One region of the Streptomyces sp. NPDC107500 genome, then DNA from elsewhere that is predicted to be linked to it. Evidence: riboswitches for the same ligand, from Rfam matches in the RefSeq annotation. Region 1 holds a riboswitch; each other region holds the start of a gene.

Region 1 (5,999 bases):
TGAAGGAGAACTCCGCCTCCTGGTCGCCGGAGATGACCTCCGGCTCCACGCCGAGGATGTCCAGCACCCCGCGCACGAAGTCGTCGCGGTTCTCCGCGTCCCGGGAGGCGGAGGTCGCCACGAAGCGCAGCCGCTCGGCGCCGTGCTCCTTGATCACCTCGGCGTACTCGCGGCAGGCGGCGAAGGTCCGCTCCAGCGCCTCCGGCGCCAGCCGCCCGGTGCGGTCCACGCCCTGGCCGAGCCGCACGATGGTCATGCGGCGGTCCAGGTCGGTCAGCTCACCGGTGGCCGGGTCCGCGTCCGCGACCAGCAGCCGGATGGAGTTCGTGCCGCAGTCGACGGCGGCGACCCGGGTCACTGGGCGTCCTCCTGGCCGGCGGGGCCGGCGGGCGTCACGCACGGACCCTTGCGCCACCACTCGGGCAGCAGCGCGATCGCCTCGTCGCCCAGCGGATTGACGCCGGGCCCGGCCGCCAGCGAGTGGGCGACCAGCACGTGCAGGCACTTGACCCGGTCCGGCATGCCGCCCGCGCTCGGGAATCCGGTCAGCTCCTCGATCTCGTCGCGGCGCCGGATGTAGTCCTCGTGCGCCGCGCGGTAGGCGGCGGCCAGCTCCGGGTCGGCGGCGAGGCGCTCGGTCATCTCCTTCATCACGCCGTTCGCCTCCAGCGTGCCGATGGCGGAGGCCGCCTTCGGGCACGTCAGGTAGTACAGCGTCGGGAAGGGCGTGCCGTCGGGCAGCCGCGGCGCCGTCTCCACGACGTCCGGCTGTCCGCAGGGGCAGCGGTGCGCGATGGCGCGCAGGCCGCGCGGAGGACGGCCGAGCTGCTGCTTGAAGGCCAGCACGTCCGCGTCGGTGGGCTCGGTGCGCGGCGTGGTCGGCGGGGGAGTCTGCATGACTGTCTTCTGCTGGTCTTCCTGTTGAGTCAGTGCCGGCGCGGTCGGTTCACGGCCGGCGGGCGGCGGCGTCGGCCTTGTCGACACCGTCCCAGACGTTCCGGTACCAGGGGCGGTCGGCGCCGCCGGACTCGGCGCGGGCCTTCCTGGCGGCGTCCGGGTCGACGACGACGAACCCCGTCTCCCCCGGCATCACGTAGTGCAGCCGCAGCCGGACCTGCTGCTCGGCGTAGGCGTCGTCCTGCCAGCGCGCCTTGAGGTCGCGCAGTTCCTCGACCCGGTCCCGGGTCTCCTGCTGCTCCCGCCGCAGGTCGGCGATCTCGGCGCGCTGGGCGACGTACTGCCGTATCGGATAGGCGAGCGCCACGACGAGGGAGCAGAGCACCATCGCGAGCAGCGCGGCCCGGCCGGTCAGCCGGGAGCGACGGGCCTGGCGCTTGGTCTGCGAGCGGTAGACCCGGGCCGCGGTCTGTTCCCCGATGATCCGGATCCTGGTCGCGGTGGAGAAACGGTCCCGGTCCTTCACCGCCATGTCTGTCCCCGCTTCCCGTCCACACGTGCGTACGTCCCCGCACACGGTACGGGACCGAGTACGGGGACGTACGTACGACGCCGCCTGTGACGGCGGCGCTCAGCCCTTGAAGCGGGGGAAGGCGCTGCGGCCGGCGTACACCGCGGCGTCGTCGAGGATCTCCTCGATGCGCAGCAGCTGGTTGTACTTGGCGACGCGCTCGGAGCGGGCCGGGGCGCCGGTCTTGATCTGGCCGCAGTTGGTGGCGACGGCCAGGTCGGCGATGGTGACGTCCTCGGTCTCGCCGGAGCGGTGGGACATCATGCACTTGAAGCCGTTGCGCTGGGCCAGCTCCACGGCGTCCAGGGTCTCGGTCAGCGAACCGATCTGGTTGACCTTGACGAGCAGGGCGTTGGCCGAGTTCTCCTCGATGCCGCGGGCCAGGCGCTCCGGGTTGGTGACGAACAGGTCGTCGCCGACGAGCTGCACCTTGTCGCCGAGCTTGGCGGTGATGGTGTTCCAGCCGTCCCAGTCGTCCTCGAACAGCGGGTCCTCGATGGAGACCAGCGGGTACGCCTCGACCAGCTCGGCGTAGTACTCGGTCATCTCGGCGGCGGTGCGGCTCTTGCCCTCGAAGGCGTAGGAGCCGTCCTTGTAGAACTCGGACGCGGCGACGTCGAGCGCGAGGGCGATCTGCTCGCCGGGGGTGTAGCCGGCCTCCTTGATCGCCTCGAGGATGAGGTCGAGCGCCTCGCGGTTGGAGCCGAGGTTCGGGGCGAAGCCGCCCTCGTCGCCGAGGCCGGTGGCCAGGCCCTTGTTCTTCAGGACCTTCTTCAGCGTGTGGTAGACCTCGGCGCCCCAGCGCAGGGCCTCGGAGAAGGACTCCGCGCCGATCGGGGCGATCATGAACTCCTGGATGTCCACGTTGGAGTCGGCGTGCGAGCCGCCGTTCAGGATGTTCATCATCGGCACCGGCAGCAGGTGCGCGTTGGGGCCGCCCAGGTAGCGGAAGAGCGGCAGGTCGCTTGCCTCGGAGGCGGCGTGCGCGACGGCGAGGGAGACGCCGAGGATGGCGTTGGCGCCGAGCGAGCCCTTGTTGTCGGTGGCGTCCAGGTCGAACATGGCCTGGTCGATCAGGCGCTGCTCGGTGGCGTCGTATCCGACCAGCTCCGGGCCGATCTGCTCGATGACGGCGAGGACGGCCTTCTCGACGCCCTTGCCGAGGTAACGGCCCGGGTCGCCGTCACGGAGTTCGATGGCCTCGAAGGCACCGGTGGAGGCGCCGGACGGAACGGCGGCACGACCCGTGCTGCCGTCGTCGAGGCCGACCTCGACCTCGACCGTGGGGTTGCCTCGGGAGTCCAGGATTTCCCGGGCTACGACGACGTCGATGGACGGCACGAGCATCTCCTTCTTCAATGTGACGCTTCGGTGTGACGCGCGGGTCCGCAGGACCGCGTCGGCTCTGCGGGACCGAGCCTAACCGGCTCCGGGCGATCGGCCAGCCGATCGCCCACCCGCTGGACAGAACCGAGAGTAAATTGTTTCTGAACGAAACAAACAGGATTTGGCGACGGACGCGAAAATCCCGCCCCGGTGCGTACGGGGAACACGCACCGGGGCGGGAGTCGCGGCAGGCGCCGCTTACTTCAGGTGCAGCTGCTGACCCGGGAAGATCAGGTCGGCCTCGTCGACGATGTCGTCGTTCAGCTTGAACAGCTTCTCCCAGCCGCCCTTGACCTCGTGCTCCTGGGCGATGGAGCTGAGGGTGTCACCCTTGACGACCTTGTACTCGCCGTCACCCTTCTCGACCTTCTTGCCGGTGGGGGTGGTGACCGTCTTCTTCTCGGCCTTCTTCTCGGCCTTCGGCTCGGCGGCCGGGCGCTCGTCGGAGCGGGACGCCTTCTGCTCGGTGGAGCGGTCGGCGGTGGAGCCGCTGTCCTGGCTCTCACCGGAGCCGCCGCCGGTGTTCGTGGCGTTCGAGAGGCCGGTGCCGCAGACCGGCCAGGCACCCTTGCCCTGGCCCGCGAGCACCTTCTCGGCGATCTCGATCTGCTGCGCCTTGCTGGCCTGGTCGGCGGTGGCGGCGTACTGGGTGCCGCCGTAGCCGGACCAGGTGGAGGCGGAGAACTGGAGGCCGCCGTAGTAGCCGTTGCCGGTGTTGATGGACCAGTTGCCACCGGACTCGCACTGGGCGACGGCGTCCCACTCGGAGGTGGTGGCGGCGGAGGCGTTGCCGGCCGCCATCAGCGGGGCGGCGACGGCGGCACCGGTCACGCCGGCGACGGCGATGACGCGAGTGGCCTTGGACGGACGACGGTGCTTGCCCTTGCCGGAAAACAGCATGGTTGATCCCCTCACCGACGCCTGCGAGGTGAGCTGTCGGGTTCGGGCCGGTTGAGTTGCCCGGCCGGGTTCCTCGCGGAACTCGGCTCCACCCCTAGCCGCTCCGGCAGAACTGCCCGGTGCGGCACTTACCTTGGGTCCCCCGCTCCTGCCTTCGGCGCTTGACGCGACGACTGTTCCCGTACGGCCGCTGGCAGGATTCGGCGTTGCGGCTGTCGGGGCCCGCGGTGGCGAGCGGTCATGACCGTAGACACGCGCTCCGCGGATTTTCAAAGACGATCACGGCTTCTGAGACCTATCTCTCACGAGATCCAAAACGGACATAGAGTCTCTAACCGTGACGTGAACTCCCTCTACTTTTCGCCCGATTCGCCCGTGACCGTGAGCGTCTGACCGGGCAGGATGTGGTCGGGGTCCTGGCCGACGACCCTCTCGTTGTCGGAGTAGAGCGCACGCCATCCGCCGTCGACGCCAAGGGAGTCGGCGATGACCCAGAGATTGTCCCCGGAGCGGACCATGTAGGAGCCGTCGTCGGCGTCCCTCGACCCTCCGTCACGCGAGGCGTGCCGGCCCGAGGTGCTGTCGGTGAGGCCCTTCCAGCGCCCGCCCTCGTCCGCGCTGTCGCCGCGGTGCTTGCCCGAGCCCGACGAGCGGTCGGCGGCCTCCGGTTCGGTGGCGCGACGGTCACTTTCGGACGATGTGCCCGTCTTGGTGGATTGATCCTTGCCGCCGGACGCATCGTCAGAGGAGTCCGACCCGGAGGACGGAGAAGACGACGAAGAGGGCGAAGCGGACGAACCCGGAGTCGGTTCGGTCTCCTTCTCCGAACCCGACGACGCGTCGGACGACTCGGATGATTCGGACGACTCGGGCGAGTCCGACGCCTTGGGCGAACCCGTCGGCTCGGGCGCCTTGGACCCGGCGGGGTCGGGGGTGTCCGACGCCTTCGGGGCCTGCGAACCCTCCGACGCACCGTCACCGGTCGGCGCGGTGGCGCCCGGGGGGTTGCCGAGGCCCGCGAGCAGCCCGCAGGTCGGCCAGGCCGCGATGCCCTGGTCCGCGTACAGCTTCTCGGCGATTCTTATCTGCTGGGAGCGACTGGCCTGGTCGGCGCTGGCCGCGTACTCCAGACCGCCGTACCGCTCCCACGCCTCCTGGGGGAGCTGGAGGCCGCCGTAGTAGCCGTTGCCGGCGTTCTGGCTCCAGGCCCCGCCGGTCTCGCACTCGGCGACCTGGTCCCAGTTCACCCCGGCCGCGTGGGCGCCGGTGGCGCCGAGCAGCGGGATGGCGATGGCGGAGCCGGTCACTCCGGCGGCGACGACCAGTGCGGGAGCCTGGCGGGGGCGGCGATGACGACCGTTCCCGGAGAGCATGCGACGACCTTTCACAGACGACGGGGACCGTGCGGCGGGTGATGCTCGTCGCCACACTGGTTCGTGAACGTATAGGCAGATGATCGCTTGTCACAAGTTCATGCCGCACAGATCACGCGAAGATCACAGAGTTGAGGGCGTGTCATGTTTACCTTGACGACGCACTGTTGCCGGGTCCTGACGCGATCGGCGTGAACGAGACGGGCAAAGTGCGCAGACCTCGCATGATGAGCCCGCCCCGCCAGCGCAGTTCTCCCGGATCGGCGGCGAGGCTCAGGTCGGGGAGGCGGGTGAGGAGCGTGGCGAGCGCGGTCTGCCCCTCCAGCCGGGCGAGCGGGGCGCCGAGGCAGTAGTGGATGCCGTGGCCGTACCCGAGGTGCTGACTGTCGCGGCGGGCCAGGTCCAGGGTGTCCGGGTCGGCGAAGCGCTCCGGGTCCCGGTCGGCGGCGGCCAGGACGACGAGGACGGGATCACCCGCCTCGATCCGCTCTCCGCCGACGTCGAGCGGCTCGGTGGCGAAGCGCCAGGTGGCCAGCTCCACCGGGCCGTCGTAGCGGAGCAGTTCCTCGACGCCGGTCTCCAGCAGGCCGTGTTCGCCGGCCGCGAGGGAGGACTGGAGACGGGCGCGCTGCTCGGGGTGGGTGAGCAGGGCGTACGTCCCGTTGCCGATCAAGTTGACCGTGGTCTCGAAACCCGCGAACAGAAGGATGAAGGCCATCGCCGCGGCCTCGTTCTCGGTGAGGTGCTCGCCGTGGTCGGAGGCGCGGATGAGGCCCGAGATGAGGTCCTCGCCGGGGCCGGGCTCGGGCGGCAGCGCGGCGCGTTTGCGGTGGATGAGGTCGGCGAGGTAGCCCCGCATCTTCTTGACCGAC
Region 2 (5,999 bases), on a different contig from region 1:
TGCGGGCGGCCTGGTCCCGCAGCTTCTCCAGGCGCTGTTCGGCGGCGTCCGCCTTCTCCTTGGAGCCGTTGTACCTCTCGGTCGCGACCTCCGCCTGCTGGTACAGCGTGTCCACCTTGGCCCTGACCTGGGCCGCCGTCGGCTGCGGGTCGGCGTGACCGGTCCCGCCCAGGCCCGTCGCGGTGGCCGCGCCCGCGAGGGTGATGGTGGCCGCCGTACGGGCTCTGCCGCCGCCCGTCACACGCTGTCGCGGCCTGCGGTGCGTTCCCACCTGCGATCCACGTCCTTCCGTACGACTCGACTCCGGCCCGTGCCGGGTCGGCTCCGGTACGCTCCGGCTGCCTGGGGGAGGACGCTAGGCGCGTCGGTAACGGCCCGGTGACGGGATGCGCGGAAGTGGCGGTACCGGATCGGCCCGCGTACGCATCTGACCGCGTGCCCGTCCGGCGGCCGTCGTCTTCACGCGGGGTGATGACCGAGCTGCCCGATCGGGGGCGGGTGAGGCACCTGAGCTGTTATGGGACGCATATATGCGCCGCTCTCCGCACCGGGGCGGCTCAGGCACGGTCGGGCCGGTGTCGGCCGGCCTCCGGCCGCTCATTAGGCTCCGGCCTCATGGACGTACTCATCCACCTCTTCGTCGGTCTGCACATCATCGGCATCGCCGCGCTCCTCGGCGGCTTCCTGACTCAGATGAAGGCGATGGGCAGCGGCACGGCCCGCTTCATCCCCGCGATGCTGCACGGCGCGCTGACGATGCTGGTCACCGGTGTCGCCCTGGTCGGCCTCAACCAGGCCGACGACCAGTCCGTGGACAACGTCAAGATCGGGGTGAAGCTCGCCCTGCTGATCGTGATCCTCGGCCTGGTCTACGTGAAGCGCGACGACGAGAAGGTCGACAAGCCGCTGTTCGGCCTCGTGGGCCTGCTGACCGTCGCGAACATCTTCATCGCGGTGCTGTGGACGTGACGGCGGAGGCCCCCGTGCCCGCGGACCGCACCCCGGCCCGGGCCTGGACGACCGCTCCCGCCGCGACCGCCAGCCATCCGGCCACCGCGATCCACAGCAGGACCTGGCCGGGTGCGTCCAGCCACGCGACGTCGATCGCGGCGGCCACGGAGAGCGTCGCCGCCGCCGTCATGCCGAGCGGGAAGACCGTCGACCAGCGCCGCACGTCGTAGCGGACCCGCGGCCAGACGAACTCGGCGACCAGCAGGACGACGTACCAGGCGAGGTCGAGGGTGAGCAGGAAGACGGTCACGTCGTGCAGCACGGCGCTGTCGTCGGAGTTCCACAGGTACATGCCGGTCCCGGCCGCGGCGATCAGTTTGGCGCCGGCGAGGGCCGAGATGGCGAGCGCACCGCCCGCCACCCAGTGGTCACCGGAACCCAGGGCCACCTGCCGCAGATCGAAGCGGAACAGTGCGATCAGGTAGAGCACGATCCCCAGCCAGAACGGCACCAGCGCCGCGTGGGCCAGCCAGGGCGTCGAGGTGGCCGCGGACAGCGTGGCGCCGAGCACCGCCAGCCCCTCCGTGGCCACGCACCCCAGGAACACCGCCCCCGGCATCCTGCGCCCCCAGTGCCGCACGACCAGGAGGATCAGCACCGGCCACAGGAGCGCCGCCAGCGCCAGCAGCGCCGCGGCCAGGGTCGTCCAGCCGAGCAGCGCGAACCGGGTGCCGAGCACGGTGGTCGCGGCGACCGCGGTGAGCGCGCCCGGTGTCCCCGCCCGGGTCAGCCACTGCGGGCGCTCGGCCAGCAGCAGGTAGACGAAGTTCGCCGCCAGGGTCAGCCAGGCGGCGCAGGCCAGGAACAGGGCGACGCGGGACAGGACCTCGTGTCCCGTCAGGTGCAGGGCGACCGACAGGATGCCGGTCGCCATGACCGCGGCCCCGGCCGCCGGTGGACGCTGCGCCCACCAGGCGCGCAGGGGGGAGGGGAGAGTGCCTGACGAAGTGCCTGACGACATGCCCCCGATGCTAGAGAGCCGCGCCGGTCAGGCCGGGCGCACCACGCTGTGGATCGACGACTCGCCGTCGTAGTAGATCGACTCCTCGCGCACGTACGCACCCGGCTTCGGGGCGTGGATCATCATGCCGTTGCCGATGTAGAGGCCGACGTGGCTGAGGTCGTCGTAGAAGAAGACCAGGTCACCGGGTTGCGCCTGGGAGACGGGGACGGTCGTTCCGGCGTTGACCTGGTCGTACGTGACGCGCGGCAGCGTCACCCCCGCGGCCTTCCAGGCGGCCTGGGTGAGGCCGGAGCAGTCGTAGGAGCCGGGGCCGGTGGCGCCCCAGACGTACGGCTTGCCGATCTGGGCGCGGGCGAAGCCGAGCGCCTTCTCGGCCTTGGTGCCGTACGACGAGTCCGGCGTCGAGGAGCCGCTGCCGCCGGACTCCGAGGAACCGGTGGAGGAGCCACCGCCGCTCTCCTGCTGTGCGGCCTCCTCCCGCCGCTCGCGCTCCTCGGCCTGCTGCCGGGCCTGCTGCTCGGCCAGCTCCGCGGCCTTGCGGGCGGCCTCCTCCTGCTTCTTCTTCTCGATCGCCGCGAGCCGGGCCTTCTCCTCGGCGGTCAGCTTCGAGAGCAGTTCACGCGCGGTGGCGAGCTTCTTCTGGACGGTCGACTTGGCCGTCTTCAGGTCCTGCTGCGAGCCGGTGAGCGTCTCCAGGCTCTCGGCGGCCTCCCGGCGCTTCTTCATCGTCTCGGACTGCTGCGTGACGTAGTCGTCGACCGCCGTCTTCTGACGGCCGGTGAGCCGGCCCATCAGCTGGTTCTGGTCGAAGTACTCCTGCGGCGAGTCCGCGAGCAGGAAGGTCGCCGTCTCCGGGACCGCCGTGCCCGTGCGGTACTGCGCGGAGGCGAAGGAACCCAGCTCCTCGCGCGCGTCGTTGAGCTTCTGGGTGCGCTGGGCGACGTCGTCGAGGAGCGTGTCGACCTTCTTGCGCTGCTTGGCGGTCTTCTCCTTGGCCGCGTTGTACTTCTCGGTGGCCGACCCCGCCTGGCGGTAGAGGTCGTCGACCTTCTTCTCGACCTCTTCGAGGCTCGGCCTGTCGTCGTCCGACGGGGTGGCGTTCGCCGTCTGGGACAGCAGGGCGACGGAGGTGAGGGCCGCTGTGGCGAGGGCCGGGGTCCGTATGCCCGCGACGCGTGATCCGGTGGGGCGCGACTTGCGGTGCGACGCCAAGGAGGCGCTCCTTCCAAGTGCTCCGCCTACCGGGTTAGCTGTCGGGTTCGGGCGGCACGGAAGGGTTGCCCTACGGCGGACCGTCCTCATGGAGGGCGGTACGGCCGATTCACCCCAAGTTCTCGGTTGGGTCCCCGGCTCCGGGCGCCGTGGCGGGCACGCCGGACTCGGCGGAGGCCGCGCGGCCCGGCGAGGTTCGCCGGAGGGGGTCGTTCGGCCTGCCCGCACCGTAGCCAACTCGTGTGGCCGCTGTGAAGGTTGGTGGGTGATATGCCCGATACATTTTCGTGACCTTGGCGGCGGGCGTCACTCTTCGTGTCCCGGCAGGTCGCAGGGTGTACCGGTGTGAGGTGTCCCGGACATTTTCCGGGGTGGCGCCGGGTTGTCGGTGGGGCGCCCTAGACTCGGAGAGCGATGAGCAGCCTCTTTGACGACAGCTTCCTGGCGAGCCTCCAGACCCCCCGGGGTCACGAGGAGGAACCCCCGCCGCCGCCCGAGGACGGTCACGGACCGGAGCCGGTCCCGCACGATCTGTTCGGCGGGAAGTTCGACGCGCCCCCGGAGCGCGACCGGTACTACCGGGACGGCGCCCCGCGCCCCGCCCTGGACCCGGCCGCCCTCCTGGACGGGCTGAACGACAACCAGCGCGCCGCCGTGGTGCACTCCGGCTCCCCCCTGCTCATCGTGGCCGGCGCCGGCTCCGGCAAGACCCGCGTGCTCACCCACCGCATCGCCCACCTGCTGGCCGAGCGCGGCGTCCACCCGGGCCAGATCCTCGCGATCACCTTCACCAACAAGGCCGCCGGGGAGATGAAGGAGCGCGTCGAGCAGCTCGTCGGCCCGCGCGCCAACGCGATGTGGGTGATGACCTTCCACAGCGCCTGCGTCCGCATCCTGCGCCGCGAGTCGAAGCGGCTCGGCTTCACGTCGTCCTTCTCGATCTACGACGCCGCCGACTCCAAGCGGCTCATGGCGCTGGTCTGCCGCGACCTCGACCTGGACCCCAAGCGCTTCCCGCCCAAGTCCTTCAGCGCCAAGATCAGCAACCTGAAGAACGAGCTGATCGACGAGGAGGACTTCGCCGCGCAGGCCACCGACGGCTTCGAGAAGACGCTCGCCCAGGCGTACGCCATGTACCAGTCGCGGCTGCGTGAGGCCAACGCCCTCGACTTCGACGACCTGATCATGACGACGGTCAACCTGCTCCGCGCCTTCCCGGACGTCGCCGAGCACTACCGCCGCCGCTTCCGGCACGTCATGGTCGACGAGTACCAGGACACCAACCACGCCCAGTACGCCCTGGTGCGCGAACTGGTCGGCACCTCCGAGCACCCGGTCGACGTGCCGCCCGAGGCCGAGGTCCCGCCCGCCGAGCTGTGCGTGGTGGGCGACGCCGACCAGTCGATCTACGCCTTCCGCGGCGCCACCATCCGCAACATCCTCCAGTTCGAGGAGGACTACCCGAACGCGACGACGATCCTCCTGGAGCAGAACTACCGCTCCACCCAGACCATCCTCACCGCCGCCAACGCGGTCATCGAGCGCAATGAGTCCCGCCGGCCCAAGAACCTGTGGACCAACCAAGGCGCCGGCGCGCAGATCACCGGGTACGTCGCCGACACCGAGCACGACGAGGCCCAGTTCGTCGCCGACGAGATAGACCGTCTCACGGACGCGGGCGAGGCCAAGGCGGGCGACGTCGCCGTCTTCTACCGCACCAACGCGCAGTCCCGTGTCTTCGAAGAGGTCTTCATCCGCACCGGCCTGCCCTACAAGGTCGTCGGCGGCGTCCGCTTCTACGAGCGCAAGGAGGTCCGGGACGTCCTGGCCTACCTGCGGGTGCTGGCCAACCCGGAGGACTCGGTGCCGCTGCGCCGGATCCTCAACGTCCCCAAGCGCGGCATCGGCGACCGGGCCGAGGCGATGATCGACGCGCTGTCGCAGCGCGAGAAGATCAGCTTCCCGCAGGCGCTCAAGCGCGTCGACGAGGCGTACGGCATGGCGGCGCGTTCCGCCAACGCCGTCAAGCGGTTCAACACGCTCATGGAGGACCTGCGCACCATCGTCGAGTCCGGCGCCGGACCCGCGACCGTCCTGGAGGCGATCCTCGAACGCACCGGCTACCTCGCCGAGTTGCAGGCATCCACCGACCCGCAGGACGAGACCCGCATCGAGAACCTCCAGGAACTCGCGGCCGTCGCCCTGGAGTTCGAGCAGGAGCGTGCCGAGGGCGAGGAGGCCGGCACCCTCGCCGACTTCCTGGAGAAGGTCGCCCTGGTCGCCGACTCCGACCAGATCCCGGACGAGGAGGACGGCGACGGCGTCGTTACCCTGATGACCCTGCACACCGCCAAGGGCCTGGAGTTCCCGGTCGTCTTCCTCACCGGCATGGAGGACGGCGTCTTCCCGCACATGCGCGCCCTCGGCCAGGCCAAGGAGCTGGAGGAGGAACGGCGGCTGGCGTACGTCGGCATCACCCGCGCCCGCGAGCGGCTCTACCTGACCCGGTCCACCCTGCGCAGCGCCTGGGGCCAGCCCTCCTACAACCCGCCCTCGCGCTTCCTGGAGGAGATCCCGGCCCCCCACCTGGAGTGGAAGCGCACCGGTGCGAACGGACCGGCTCCCTCCGCGCCGGTCTCGGGAGTGGCGGCCTCGCTGTCGTCGTCCCGTTCCCGTTCCTCGGCGTCGGGCGCGTCCGGCTTCGCCACCCGCCGGTCCGCCGGAGCGGAGCAGCCCACGGTGTCCCTGGCGGTCGGCGACCGCGTCACGCACGACCAGTTCGGGCTCGGGACGGTCGTCGGGGTCAAGGGCA
Region 3 (5,999 bases), on a different contig from region 1:
CGGTGCACCGGCTTGAGGCCGTCGCGGGCGTCCGGCAGCGCGCGGGAGTAGATGACCGAGTACGCGTACTCGAGGAAGGAGCCCTGCATCTCGTCGACGACGTCGATGTCGAGGATCTTCTCCTCGTACGAGTCGTCGGGCGGCGGGGTCTTCGTGCTACGGCGGGCCATCGCTGCCGGCTCCTTGCTGAAGCGTGAACGGTGATCTGACGCCGTCCATTGTGGACTGCGGCACTGACAGCCACCGACCAGGACCCGTCACGGGCTGCCCGGCCCGGCGCTGCCCGCAGGGTACGCCCTACTCGCGCGCCCTCGTTCCCGGCGGGCCGCCAACCCCGTTCTCGCTCTCGGCGTACGAGGCCCGGGAACTCCACCGGCGGCCCGCGCGCTTGCATACAGTGGCAGGATCGGCGGAATTCCGCAGTTCCGCCCAATGATCCACCCAGTGATTCCACCAAGGATTCCGCGATCGAAGGGACGTACATGCCCATGGGTCACACGGCCACAGCCCAGGCAGACTCCGGCGGCCTGACAGCGACCGAGCACCGCCTGGCCAACGGCCTGCGCGTGGTGCTCTCCGAGGACCACCTGACCCCGGTCGCTGCGGTGTGCCTCTGGTACGACGTCGGTTCCCGCCACGAGGTCAAGGGACGTACCGGCCTGGCTCACCTTTTCGAGCACCTCATGTTCCAGGGCTCCGCCCAGGTCAAGGGCAACGGCCACTTCGAGCTGGTGCAGGGCGCCGGCGGCTCGCTCAACGGCACCACCAGCTTCGAGCGGACCAACTACTTCGAGACCATGCCCGCCCACCAGCTGGAGCTCGCCCTCTGGCTGGAGGCCGACCGCATGGGCTCCCTGCTGTCCGCCCTCGACGAGGAGTCGATGGAGAACCAGCGGGACGTCGTCAAGAACGAGCGCCGCCAGCGCTACGACAACGTCCCCTACGGCACGGCCTTCGAGAAGCTGACCGCCCTCGCCTACCCGGAGGGCCACCCCTACCACCACACGCCGATCGGCTCCATGGCCGACCTGGACGCGGCCACCCTGGAGGACGCCCGCGCGTTCTTCCGCACGTACTACGCGCCGAACAACGCGGTGCTGTCGGTCGTCGGCGACATCGACCCCGAGCAGACGCTGGCCTGGATCGAGAAGTACTTCGGTTCCATCGCCTCGCACGACGGCAAGCAGGCCCCCCGGGACGGCTCGCTGCCCGACGTCATGGGCGGCCAGCTGCGCGAGGTCGTCGAGGAGGAGGTCCCGGCCCGCGCCCTGATGGCGGCCTACCGCCTCCCGGAGGACGGCACGCGCGCGAGCGACGCGGCCGACCTGGCGCTCACCGTCCTGGGCGGCGGCGAGTCCTCCCGCCTGTACAACCGGCTGGTGCGGCGCGACCGTACGGCCGTCGCCGCCGGGTTCGGCCTGCTGCGGCTCGCCGGGGCTCCCTCCCTGGGGTGGCTGGACGTGAAGACGTCCGGCGATGTCGAGGTGCCGGTCATCGAGGCCGCCATCGACGAGGAGCTGGCCCGGTTCGCCGAGGAGGGCCCCACCGCCGAGGAGATGGAGCGCGCCCAGGCCCAGCTGGAGCGCGAGTGGCTGGACCGGCTGGGCACGGTCGCCGGCCGCGCCGACGAACTGTGCCGGTACGCCGTGCTGTTCGGTGACCCGCAGCTCGCCCTCACCGCCGTGCAGCGAGTGCTCGAGGTGACGGCGGCGGAGGTCCAGGAGGTCGCCAAGGCCCGCCTGCGCCCCGACAACCGCGCGGTGCTCGTCTACGAGCCGACCGCCCCCACCGACGAGAACGACGCCACCGACGAGAACGAGGAGGCGGCCAAGTGACCGACCTCGCCACCATGGACTTCCACGCCCAGCCGCAGGCCGGCGAGCCCAAGCCGTGGGCGTTCCCCGCGCCCGGCCGCGGCCGCCTCGACAACGGGCTGACGGTACTGCGCTGCCACCGCCCCGGCCAGCAGGTCGTCGCCGTCGAGGTGCTCCTCGACGCGCCCCTGGACGCCGAGCCGGCCGGCCTCGACGGTGTCGCCACGATCATGGCGCGCGCCTTCTCCGAAGGCACCGACAAGCACTCCGCCGAGGACTTCGCCGCCGAGCTGGAGCGCTGCGGCGCCACCCTCGACGCGCACGCCGACCACCCCGGCGTCCGGCTCAGCCTGGAGGTGCCCGCCTCGCGCCTCGCCAAGGCGCTCGGCCTCGTCGCCGACGCCCTGAGGGCACCCGCCTTCGCGGACAGCGAGGTCGAGCGGCTGGTCCGCAACCGCCTCGACGAGATCCCGCACGAGCTGGCCAACCCGGCCCGCCGCGCGGCCAAGGAGCTCTCCAAGGAGCTGTTCCCGGCCGGGAGCCGCATGTCGCGCCCGCGCCAGGGCACCGAGGAGACGGTCGAGGCCATCGACTCCGGCTCCGTACGCGCCTTCTACGAGAGGCACGTCCGCCCCGCCACGGCCACCGCCGTGGTCGTCGGCGACCTCACCGGCCTCGACCTGGACGCGCTGCTGGGCGACACCCTGGGCGCGTGGACCGGCTCCGCCGCCGAACCCCGTCCCGTGCCGCCGGTGACCGCCGACGACCGGGGCCGCGTCGTCATCGTGGACCGTCCGGGCGCCGTCCAGACGCAGCTGCTGATCGGCCGCACCGGATCCGACCGGCACGACCGCGTCTGGCCCGCACAGGTGCTCGGCACCTACTGCCTCGGCGGCACCCTCACCTCCCGCCTGGACCGCGTCCTGCGCGAGGAGAAGGGCTACACCTACGGCGTACGGGCGTTCGGGCAGGTGCTGCGGTCCGCGCCGGACGGCACCGGCGCCGCCATGCTCGCCATCAGCGGCTCCGTCGACACCCCGAACACCGGTCCCGCCCTGGAGGACCTGTGGACGGTACTGCGCAAGCTCGCCGCGGAGGGGCTCACCGACCCCGAGCGCGACGTGGCCGTGCAGAACCTGGTGGGTGTGGCGCCGCTGAAGTACGAGACGGCCGCGGCCGTGGCGAGCACCCTGGCCGACCAGGTCGAGCAGCACCTGCCCGACGACTACCAGGCGACGCTCTACCGTCAACTGGCCGCCACGGGCACCGTGGAGGCCACGGCGGCGGTCGTGAACGCCTTCCCGGTCGACCGGCTGGTGACCGTCCTCGTCGGTGACGCCGCGCAGATCAAGGAGCCCGTCGAGGCCCTCGGTATCGGTGAAGTCACCGTGGTGGCGGCCGAGTAGCGGCACGCGCGGAGTGCGGCCCCGGTGACCGGAGTGTCACCGGGGCCGCCGTTTGTCCGAATTGAGGGAGAGGCTGCCCGTCTGCCCTGTGGCATGCGCTACAAAAACACTGTTGCGTTTGAGAATTGAACACAGCCGCGTTTAGCGTCGTCCGGGCTGTTCGTCAGGCAGTGCGCCGCACCCGCGGCACCGGACAGTCATCGCCGAGTCCCCGTACGGCGCGAGCCAGGGGAGCCGGGGACCCACCGTAGTCCCTGGGGTGAATCGGACGCCCGCGCGCAGCGAGGGGGTCCGTAGGAGACCTTCCACCTCCGAACCCGTCAGCTAACCCGGTAGGCGAGAGGGAAGGAAAGGACCAGCCTCTACATGGCGTTCACGCGCGCCACCGGGAAGCACCGGCGTCCCAGCAGGTTGCATCGCAGTACCGCCCGCGCGGCGGGTGTCGCGGCCCTCGCCACCACCGGCGTCGTCGGCACCCTCGCGGCTCCGGCGCTCGCCGCCGAGCCCGAGGTGGAGCGGAGCGGACTCACCCCGGTCATCACCATCGGCGACTCCCTGGCCGAGGAGATCGACGCCCAGGCCCTGGCACAGCGGCAGGCCGCCGCGGACGCCGCCGCCCGTGAGGCGGCCCAGGAGGCCGCGCGCGAGCGGGCCGCCGAGGCGGCCAAGGAGGCACGCGAGGCCAAGGAGCGCGCCGCGCGGGAGGCGGAGCGCAAGCGCCTCAACACCTTCGTCCCGCCGATCACCTCGTCCTACGTCTCCACCGCCTACCAGGCCGGCAGCTCCCTGTGGTCCTCCGGCAGCCACACCGGCATCGACTTCCACGCCTCCAGCGGTACGACCGTGCACGCGGTCGGCGTCGGCACCGTCGTCGAGGCCGGCTGGGGCGGGGCGTACGGCAACCAGGTCGTGATCAAGATGCACGACGGCACGTACACGCAGTACGGGCACCTGTCGTCCATCGGCGTCTCCGTCGGCCAGTCGGTCGAGCCCGGCCAGCAGATCGGCCTCTCCGGCGCCACCGGCAACGTCACCGGGCCCCACCTGCACTTCGAGGCCCGTACGAGCCCCGAGTACGGCTCGGACATGGACCCCGTCGCCTACCTCCGTTCCCACGGCGTGAACGTCTGACGGCGGACCCCGCGACACCACCCGAAAGCCCCGGCCGTCCGAGCCGGGGCTTTTGATCCATGAAATCCACTCCGCCGTCGGAATATCCGCTTGATTGGCCTAGAGTCGCTGGAAACGTCAATCGTCGGCGTTTCACGGGGATTAAGGCGGAGGTCGGTCATGCGTATTCCGGCGCATTCGGTGTGCACGGCGATCCGGGACGACATCGTCGCCGGCGTCCACGTGCGCGGGGGCCGGCTCACCGAGGAACTGCTCGCCCGCCGCTACGGCGTCTCCCGCGTCCCCGTCCGCGAGGCCCTGCGCACGCTGGAGGCCGAGGGCTTCGTGGTGACCCGGCGGCACGCGGGCGCGTGCGTCGCGGAACCGACCGAACAGGAGGCCGCCGACCTGCTGGAGACCCGTACGCTCCTGGAGCCCCTCGGTGCCGCCCGGGCCGCCCGCCGCCGGACCGACGCCCACCTCAAGGTGTTGCGCGGCCTGGTCCGCCTGGGGCAGGAACGCGCCAGGCAGGGCAGCGGCGAGGATCTGCGCTCCCTGGGCGGCTGGTTCCACGAGACCCTCGCCCAGGCCGCCGGCAGCCCCTCCCTGACGGCGCTGCTGACCCAGCTGCGCCACAAGATCGCCTGGATGTACGACGTGGAGGCGCCGGCCGGGCCGGTGGAGTACTGGGCCGAGCACGGCGCGATCCTCGACGCGGTGGCCCGGGGCGACGGCGACCGCGCGCGGGCGCTCATGGCGCTGCACGCCGAGCGGTCGGCGCCGGGACACCGCCTGCGATTCGCCTCCGGCGGCGGCAGGACGGAGCGTGTGAGGAACTCGCAACGTCCCGTAAACACGGCGAGCCTGCGGCATTAACACGGGTCCCGTATACAAAGAGCAGGAAATTCGGGGGGTATTTTCCACCTGCCCGTATTTCTGCCGGCGGGCGGAAATACGGGCGGTGGAACGTTGCGGAAAAATGCGCCCGGTGCGGTGACCGGGGTGACCGGGGCCCTTCCGCTCGGGCAACGGTGCCGTGAGAACCGAGCGGAGTCAGCGGCCGCCGAAGACGGGCAGCGTGAGGGCCGAATGGGCCGGGCGGGGCTCCGGTGCGGGCATGGCGCTGAGGCCGCGCAGCCGGTCGTTGCGCTGCTCCAGGGCCCGGGCGGTGGTCGGGAAGAGGGTGGCGCCGCCCTGGCCGACCAGGTTCTGGTTCAGGGTCACGAAGTCACGGGTGCCGCGTTCGTATGCGGCGAAGCCCGCGGCGTGGGCCCGGTCGGCCAGGGAACCGGCCAGCATGTAGGCGCCGACGAGGGCGAGGCTGGTGCCCTGCCCGGTGAGGAACGAGGGCGCGTGGGCGGCGTCGCCCAGGAGCGCGACCCGGCCGCTGGACCAGCGGGGCATGCGGATCTGTCCGACCGCGTCGAAGAACACGTCGTCCGCGTCGCGGAGGGCGGTCAGGATGCCGGGGACCTCCCAGCCGGCGTCGGCGAAGACCTCGGCGAGCAGGTCCCGTTGGGCGTCCGGGCTGCCGAAGGCGTCGAAGGGCGGCTCCGGCCGGGCGAAGTTCAGGAAGGCGTGCACTTCGTCGTCGTCCCCCACGGCGTAGAGGGCGGCGGCCCTGCCCGGGGTGTTCCACATGACGGTCTCGTGGGAGAGGCCGAGGGTG

The links. A riboswitch is a leader RNA that binds a small molecule or an ion and turns the genes downstream of it on or off. The one in region 1 is predicted to bind cyclic di-AMP.
Region 2: it holds a riboswitch for cyclic di-AMP, as region 1 does, so the genes downstream of both, ACZ67M_RS14515 (C40 family peptidase) here and ACZ67M_RS29670 (transglycosylase family protein) in region 1, are expected to answer to the same signal.
Region 3: it holds a riboswitch for cyclic di-AMP, as region 1 does, so the genes downstream of both, ACZ67M_RS11125 (M23 family metallopeptidase) here and ACZ67M_RS29670 (transglycosylase family protein) in region 1, are expected to answer to the same signal.

The regions. Positions count from the first base shown of each region.
Region 1 is NZ_JBVJPF010000008.1:90,286-96,284, forward strand. Features, by position in the region: gene ACZ67M_RS29650 (Ppx/GppA phosphatase family protein) at 1-358, opposite strand, end outside; gene ACZ67M_RS29655 (DUF501 domain-containing protein) at 355-897, opposite strand; gene ACZ67M_RS29660 (FtsB family cell division protein) at 947-1,429, opposite strand; gene eno (phosphopyruvate hydratase) at 1,529-2,809, opposite strand; gene ACZ67M_RS29670 (transglycosylase family protein) at 3,053-3,754, opposite strand; cyclic di-AMP (ydaO/yuaA leader) riboswitch at 3,758-3,924, opposite strand; gene ACZ67M_RS29675 (transglycosylase family protein) at 4,108-5,127, opposite strand; gene ACZ67M_RS29680 (cytochrome P450 family protein) at 5,276-5,999, opposite strand, start outside.
Region 2 is NZ_JBVJPF010000003.1:637,646-643,644, reverse strand. Features, by position in the region: gene ACZ67M_RS14530 (C40 family peptidase) at 1-271, opposite strand, end outside; gene ACZ67M_RS14525 (hypothetical protein) at 616-969, shown strand; gene ACZ67M_RS14520 (tellurite resistance/C4-dicarboxylate transporter family protein) at 947-1,972, opposite strand; gene ACZ67M_RS14515 (C40 family peptidase) at 2,000-3,187, opposite strand; cyclic di-AMP (ydaO/yuaA leader) riboswitch at 3,196-3,370, opposite strand; gene pcrA (DNA helicase PcrA) at 3,602-5,999, shown strand, end outside.
Region 3 is NZ_JBVJPF010000002.1:1,137,407-1,143,405, reverse strand. Features, by position in the region: gene ACZ67M_RS11140 (DNA gyrase/topoisomerase IV subunit A) at 1-170, opposite strand, end outside; gene ACZ67M_RS11135 (M16 family metallopeptidase) at 483-1,835, shown strand; gene ACZ67M_RS11130 (M16 family metallopeptidase) at 1,832-3,220, shown strand; cyclic di-AMP (ydaO/yuaA leader) riboswitch at 3,412-3,574, shown strand; gene ACZ67M_RS11125 (M23 family metallopeptidase) at 3,587-4,351, shown strand; gene ACZ67M_RS11120 (GntR family transcriptional regulator) at 4,511-5,206, shown strand; gene ACZ67M_RS11115 (FAD-dependent monooxygenase) at 5,384-5,999, opposite strand, start outside.